One region of the Paenibacillus sp. SAF-068 genome, then DNA from elsewhere that is predicted to be linked to it. Evidence: predicted binding sites of a transcription regulator. Region 1 holds the regulator's gene; the other holds the start of a gene.
What was found. Region 1 encodes Rex, which represses fermentation and respiration genes when NADH is low (regulators of the CRP and FNR family bind a similar motif). Its sites were predicted from a motif close to TTGTGAAATATTTCACAA; they were not measured.
Positions count from the first base shown of each region.

Region 1 (4,096 bases):
TGGCAGGAGTTGCAGGAACTGGAGAACCAGATCTATGTAACTCTGGGTGATCTGGTTCGCAGAGGGGACAAATTGCTGCTTGAGGTGAAAGAGGATCAGGATGATTATCAATCGGATAGTCTGATCACGGACATTACAGGACTGCTGAAAGATCTGACCACATTGAAGGATAATCTACGTTTCTTCATGCGTATGGATGATGCCAAAACGGTGTACTGGATGGAAGCCAGCGGCCAGTTCCGCAGTAAATCGCTTCAATTGTATGCCGTACCTGTAGATGTCAGTGCACAACTTAAAGATCTATTTTTTGATAAAAAGAAAAGCGTTGTGCTTACATCAGCTACGCTCTCTGTAGATAAGTCATTCCAGTTCATGATTGAGCAGCTTGGCTTGCAAGAAGCCTCTGAGAATAATCGCCTCTTAACGTCGATGCTGCCATCACCGTTCAACTATCGCGATCAGGCACTTCTGGTGATTCCGCGTGATTTCCCAAGTGTGAAGGGCAGTGTGGGTGATGCGCACTTTGTCAATATGCTGGTGCAGTCACTCGCAGAGACCGCAATTGCCACGCGTGGACGCATGATGGTTCTGTTTACCTCATACAAGATGCTGCGACAGGTCTATGACCCGCTGAAGGAGGCACTGTCCGGTAACGACATCTCATTGTTGGGCCAAGGCGTAGACAGTGGTAGCCGCTCCAAGTTGACTCGCAGGTTCCAGGAGGCCAAAGCTACGGTACTTCTGGGCACAAGCAGCTTCTGGGAAGGTGTGGATATCCCGGGAGAAGCTCTAACCTGTCTCGCTATTGTGAGATTGCCTTTCCAGCCGCCGAATCATCCGTTGGTGGAAGCCAAGAGTGAGTTGCTTCAGGAACAGAAGAAGAATCCGTTCATGAAACTGTCCGTGCCGCAAGCGGTCATTCGTTTCAAGCAAGGATTTGGCAGATTGGTGCGTACAGCAAAGGACAGAGGCATTGTCATTGTTTATGATACTCGGGTGATTGAAGCGTACTATGGTAAATTCTTTTTATATTCATTACCTGGTCCAAAAATGGAGCATATGCTCACGGAGCAGATGGTTCCACGAATTACCGAGTGGTTAGAAGCACCTGCTAATGAACAGGAGTAGTGGTTATTTATTCGCTGTATCATTGCGTGACACTATCGATTGGCGTTAAACTTTATTAGATATTTCCGTATCCGATAAGCAATTGCACGTAAGAACTTATAACCTAAATTACAAAGAGCATTCTGTATGAAATATCACGTCTATCTCTGTGTTTATACAGAATGCTCAACTTTTCATCTATTATTTTATCGTAGGCTTGGTAAGGGGGAGCAAGAATGAAATCGGATAAAATTTCGGAAGCGGTGGTACGACGTCTGCCTGTATACTTGCGCTATTTGAGTGAGTTGCATCAGCGTGAGGTGGCTACTGTTTCTTCTCAAGAGCTTGGACAGCGGCTGGATCTGAATCCGGCCCAAATTCGAAAAGACCTGGCTTATTTCGGTGATTTTGGTCGTAAAGGGATCGGGTATGATGTTTCCTATTTGATCGAGAAAATTCGTCACATACTCAAAATTGATCAGCAAATCAATGTAGCTTTGGTAGGTGCGGGTAACCTCGGACAAGCCTTGTCCAACTACAACGCATATCTGAAAGATAACATGAAGATTGTTGCAGTATTCGATGCATATGGACCGAAGATTGGTAGTCAGATCAACAGTTTAAAAGTAAAACCAATGAATGAATTAACGGAAGCGGTTAAAGCAGATAACATCCGCATCGGAATTATTACCGTTCCGGATACGGAAGCTCAAAACGTAGCCGATCAGCTGATTGAATCCGGAATCGAAGCGATCCTTAATTTTGCACCAACCATTCTAAAAACACCGCCGCACATCCGCATTCATCATGCTGACTTTACAACGGATCTGCTAAGTTTGGCCTATTACTTGGAGACTGGAAAGGACGAAGAGCAAGATGACGACAAATAGATGGGTAATCCACAACGGCAAATTTGCCGTGAATGAAGGCACAACCTGGAACGTGGTTCAAGGATACATGGTTGTCGAGAATGACAAGATTGTGCATATTGGTGAGACATTGCCGGATGGAGACGAAAATTGTACCAAAGTGGATGGAAAAGGGTTGTTCTTCCTGCCGGGTCTGATCAATACGCATGGTCATGCAGCGATGTCATTGCTTAGAGGGCACGGAGATGATCTTGCGTTGCAAGTATGGTTGCAGGAAAAAATGTGGCCGATGGAAGCGAAAATGACTTCAGAAGACGTATACTGGGGAACTTCGCTATCCGTGCTTGAAATGTTGAAAGGCGGAACTACAGCGTTCCTGGATATGTATGATCACATGGATCAAGTTGCCAAAGTGGTGGAACAATCCGGCGTTAGAGCAGCACTGGCACGTGGAGTAATCGGACTCTGCTCGGAAGAGGAGCAATTGCGGAAGCTGGAGGAGTCGGCTGCGTTTGCACGCGAGTGGAATGGACAGGCAGATGGTCGCATTACAACCGTAATCTCGCCACATGCACCATATACATGCCCTCCAGACTACATAGAGAAGCTTGTACAGGTCGCCAACGACCTGAACCTTCCCCTGCATACCCATATGTCGGAAACGCTTCGTGAAGTCGAACAGAACGTCACAGACTACGGATTGCGTCCTGTCGCACATCTGGAGAAATTGGGCTTTTTCTCCCGTCCATCTCTGGTTGCACATGCGGTACATCTGAATGACGAAGAGATTGAGATTTTGGCCCGTCACGATGTGGCAGTATCCCATAACCCGGGAAGTAACCTGAAACTGGCCTCCGGTGTTGCACGGGTACCTGCGTTGCTGAAAGCAGGAGTTACCGTGTCACTCGGAACAGACGGACCGGCAAGCAACAACAACCTGGATATGTTCGAAGAAATGAGACTGGCTGCATTGATCCACAAAGGTGTGTCGGGTGACCCGACAGCTGTGCCAGCAGGCGAAGCATTACTACTCGGAACGTCATATGGTGCTAAATCCATCTTCTTGAACAATACCGGAGCACTCCGGGTTGGCATGAAGGCTGATTTTATCGCCCTGGATATTGAACAGGCACATTTCTACCCGCATACAGACCTGATCTCGCATACAATCTACTCGGCTTCTGCCAAAGATGTGGAGCACGTATGGGTCGATGGGAAACAAGTGGTGAAACATGGCGAATGTCTGACGCTGGATGAAGAGCGCATTTTGCGTGAGTCTCAATTGGCATTTGATGGTCTGCTTGCTCGATAATTGCAGGTCAGAGCATCTTAGGGAAAGGAAGTTCGGCTTTTGAAGAAAAAAAAGAAGTGGATATGGATTTCGCTGCTTGCACTGGTTCTGATTCTGTTTGGACTTCAGCGTTATTACGTGTATGTCACGCAGGACCAGCGCAAGGAAGAATCGCTCGCCATACAGGCAGCACAGGAACAACTGGGCATTACATCCTATGATGAATTGCGCAAGTATATCTGGGGTGATAAAGAAGGCTCTGACAACATCTACTGGACCTTGATCGGCAAAAACAAGGATAACCAGGATGTCATGGTGTGGGTAAAATTCGATGCCAACAATCAACCTGCTACGGGGGCAAACGCTATACACAGCGAGTTGCTGCAGAATGGCATGTCTGAGACGCAGATCCGCAATCGCTTCAGTTCTGAAGTTCCTGCCGGTGAGATTAAACGAATCATGCCTGGCGTTGTGAATGGAATATATGTGTGGCAAGTGTATTATAAAGACGGTACGCATAACCACTATCGGTTCTATCGTTTTAGCAATGGAGAACAGGTCGACTTGGTATACACACTCCCGAACAGCTAGAACAAATTGAGTAACTTCGCTGGAGAACTAAAAAAATAAAAGAACCGGCAGACGGATATCCGACTGAACCGGTTCTTTGTGTTGCCTGCAAAAAAGTTTTGATTTAAATAGTTAAAATTAATAATTTATTCATATTTTCGCCTTCGAAATTGTATATACGATGTGATATACTCAGATATGTACTCAAAGATACATTCAAAACAAATAATCCTGTTGATTTCTCGCAGGAGTCCATGTG
Region 1 covers NZ_JBQCJX010000001.1:3,055,323-3,059,418, reverse strand. The annotation lists gene dinG (ATP-dependent DNA helicase DinG) at 1-1,128, shown strand, start outside; gene ACTHPG_RS13175 (redox-sensing transcriptional repressor Rex) at 1,344-1,997, shown strand; gene ACTHPG_RS13170 (amidohydrolase) at 1,984-3,288, shown strand; gene ACTHPG_RS13165 (DUF5590 domain-containing protein) at 3,328-3,858, shown strand.

Region 2 (4,096 bases), on a different contig from region 1:
TTTTGACACCAATCAAGTCGAGACGCTGACCGCCGGTAACCTTGACAGCTTTCACATCGTATTTGACCGAAACGTCAGCGATGCGTTTGAGGTCTGCTGGTGTAGTCACCCCGCCATACATCCGAGGTACAACCGTATATGTTCCATCCTTTTGAATATTCGCGTTCATGCGTTCATTAACAAAACGGGATTCTTTCTCATCTTCATGCGTGTCCGGTGCAATCATGCCAAGATAATAGTTGATTGCCGGGCGACATTTGGAACAACCCTCAGGTTGGCTCCAACCCAATACATTCATGACCTCTTTGGTCGTTTGCAGTCCTTTTTGTCGGATCTCGGCTACGATTTCATCTCGCCCCATAGAAGTACATCCGCATATTCCCTGTTTGGCTCCACTGCTGAAACCGTCTCCCAGCACATATTGCAGAATCTGTTCCACAACCGGTTTACATCCACCGCAAGAGCGGGTTGCACCGGTACAGGCTTTGATTTCATCTACAGTAGTCAGGCCCTGGTTGGTAATGACATCAACGATAGTCCCTTTAGTGACCCCGTTACATCCGCAGACGATTTCGTCTTCCGGCATCGTCTCAACAGAGGTTGTTTTCTTATGACCGCCGCAACCTGTACCCATCAGTGAACCATACAGTTCTTCAGTCATTTCGGTCTGTTGTTTAATTAATTTTTGCAATTCGGCAGAATCCGTAATGTCACCGAAGAGAACCGCGCCGACCATTTTATTATCGCGAAGCAGAATTTTTTTGTAGGTCCGTTTCCAGTCATCTTTATGTGAGATAACGGTGTGCTCCGGACTGTCAATGAATTCACCGGTTGAGAAGACATCAACACCCGAAATTTTCAATTTCGTGGATACAACAGAACCTTCATAAGGAGCCGTCTCAACACCGCAGATATGTTTGGCCAGAATCATGCCTTGCTCGAACAATGGGGCAACGAGGCCGTAACATACGCCGCGATGCTCTGTACATTCACCGACCGAATATACATTCTCAAGTGAAGTTTGCATGTAGTCATCCACAACAATACCCCGATTTACTTCCATACCGCTTTCACGGGCTACAGCAGTATTAGGTTTGATTCCTACAGCCATGACCACAAAGTCAACATTCAGAACGGAATCATCGGCAAAACGAATACCTTCAACTCGTTCTCCGCCCAGCAGTTCGGAAGTCTGTGCACCCATTTTGAAACGGATACCCTGACGCTCCAATTCTGCCTTTAACATGGCTGAAGCTTGCGGATCAAGCTGACGTTCCATCAGATCTTCCATCAGATGTACCACGGTAACTTCCATGCCAAGTTGTACCAGACCTTTGGCAGCTTCAAGACCCAGCAGTCCGCCCCCGATAACGGCCGCTCTTTTGTACTGTTTGGCAGCGTCAAGCATGACGTTACAATCGGCGATATCACGGAAACCGACTACGCCTTGCTTGTCATGTCCCGGTACCGGAAGAATGAAGGAGTTGGAGCCGGTTGCTATAATGATTTTGTCATAAGGGAAGCGAGTTCCATCCTCCGTTACAACTTCCTGCGTCTCGGCATCGATTCGTGTAACTGTTGTGCCTGTGTGCAGTGTAATACCATAATCCTGATACCAGTGGAGATCATTCAGTACGATGTCATCCAGTGTTTTGCTGCCTTCCAGTACATAGGACAACATAATGCGGTTGTAGTTAGGATAGGGCTCTGTGCCAAAAACCGTAATATCAAATCGCGAAGTTAATTTTAAAATTTGTTCAACCGTACTGATTCCTGCCATACCGTTACCAATAATAACGAGTTTCTCTTTTTTTCCGTTCATGTGTGTATGCCTCCTTGGATAGACGCTGTACATTACCTGCAATTTTAGTGGTTTATATTTGAAATTATACAAGGTGTTAACGATAATTTATGTGATTTAATTCACTAATAAAGATAGAAGAGTCATAAATTTAATAGTGTGAGCCCCATCACAGAAAATAATATTTATTTTATATAAATAAGAAATACGAACTATTGTTCTTGTTTTGGTTTCGTTGTACTATCAAAAGTGGGCTATGTATGTTCCCTATTTCTTCGAAAGGACGTTTTTGCATCATGATGGGAAGATCCCACCTTATGATCGGGACAGGCGTATCGCTATCTGTACTTCAGTTGGCTGGTATGCCGGTGACTGCACCGGCAGTTACGGTTGCCCTGATTGGTTCGTTATTGCCTGACATCGATGAGCCGAATTCGCTGCTGGTATCGAGAGCTTTGCCTAACAGTCTCATCAGGCTGTTACAGACCGTTCTTTTGCCAACAGCTGTATTTGTGTACTTTTATGTTCATGCCAAACCATGGAACCTGTTGCTCGCGATTCTCATTGCGCTTGTGTCATTCCTGCCTTCGCGTTCTCTTCGCAAAGTGTTGATGTTCGCCATTGGACTCGGCCTGGTGTTCTACGGTCACGCATTTGCCCCGTGGAATCTGATTGCAGGCAGCCTGCTTATGCTGTGTACCACGCTTACTCATAGGGGATTAACGCATACCCTATATGGAACGGCGATATGGGCTGGTTTACTCTACAGTACGACCCATCAGCAGGGACCGGAAATTTGGGTGGCGGGAGGTACGGCGTATGCCATGCACCTGTTGGCCGATTCGCTAACCAATCGGGGGATTCGTCCGTTACCACCGCTAAAGTGGCGCATACGGGTGAATCTGATGAGTACAGGAACCAAGCGTGGGGCCGTTGTGGAGAATGTCTGCATTGTGCTTACCCTTATTTTGGCCTGGATTGCATTCTCTCCGTTATTTCTGTAGACATCCCAAAACGCCAGTCCAATAGACTATGGACTGGCGTTTACAGGTATGCCAATTCAGGATTGAGAAGGCGAATCGGTAAGGCTGTCGATATCCGAAGAACCGAATACAAATAAAACAATAAGAATGACAATGATCAATAGCTCAGCGAACCCACTTCCGTCAAAGTCAGACATCACTTCAACCTCATTTCTTGGCGTTAAGAATTGATTCTCTGTTGGAAAGCCCGTATAACATCATTCAAAGTCATGTCCCCACCAATCTCATCCAGGAATTGCACCAGTTTGTCTTGATTAGACGGTGTAATATTCTGTAACGTTTTATATTGCCCGACCAGTTCAACGACCAGTGTAGCTTCTCGAAACAACGTGACCGCATCCACTCTTAACTTCCCACTTACCAGTAATGCTGCAACAATAAGTTCCAGATTTTTTCCTTTAAGGTTGCCATTGAGAAGGGTGTTTGCGGCATTTGATTTTTTGGAACCTTTATTCGATTTTCTATTCCTTCTCACTGCCATAACAGGTCCCCCGCTGCTTGGTGTTTGAATCATCTACCGTTATTGTATCTTATGTGTAATTTCCTATAATGTTCGGCCTATTAATCTATAAGAGGATATAAAAAAGAGACCCCCTGATATCGTGAGGGGGTCTCTTGTCCAATTAAAAATAATATCAATTTAATTGTTATGCATTATTAATGATGGTATTCATCGTTGTCCGATCCAGACCCTTCACAAGCTTTACAATCAGTTCTTTGGCCGCATCGTAGTCATCCGTATGAATGATGGAAGAAGAGGTGTGGATATAACGGGCACAGATCCCAATCACGGTTGAAGGTACACCGATACCACTTAAGTGAACTTGACCTGCATCAGTACCCCCTGGTGAGATGAAATACTGCATTTTGATCTGATTGGATGAAGCCGTATCTTGAACATATTCCACCATTCCGCGATGAGTGAACATACCCGGGTCAAAAATACGAAGCAATGCCCCTTCTCCGATATGTCCAAATGACTGTTTGTCACCTGTCATATCATTCGCCGCACTACAGTCAAGCGCGAAGAAGATATCCGGCTGGATCAGATTGGCTGCTGTACGTGCACCGCGAAGCCCCAGTTCTTCCTGAACTGTTGCACCAGCATAAAGTGTGTTAGGCAGTTTTTCCTTATGCAGCGCTTCAACCAGTTCAAGCGCAAGTCCTACGCCATAACGATTATCCCAAGCTTTAGCCATAATTTTCTTCGGATTGGCCATGGGTGTGAATTCACAGATCGGCACGATTTGCA
Region 2 covers NZ_JBQCJX010000002.1:431,025-435,120, forward strand. The annotation lists gene nirB (nitrite reductase large subunit NirB) at 1-1,822, opposite strand, end outside; gene ACTHPG_RS15890 (metal-dependent hydrolase) at 2,098-2,805, shown strand; gene ACTHPG_RS15895 (hypothetical protein) at 3,005-3,325, opposite strand; gene ACTHPG_RS15900 (M42 family metallopeptidase) at 3,492-4,096, opposite strand, start outside.
Region 2: the regulator Rex is predicted to act here: its motif matches at 1,912-1,929, upstream of nirB (nitrite reductase large subunit NirB).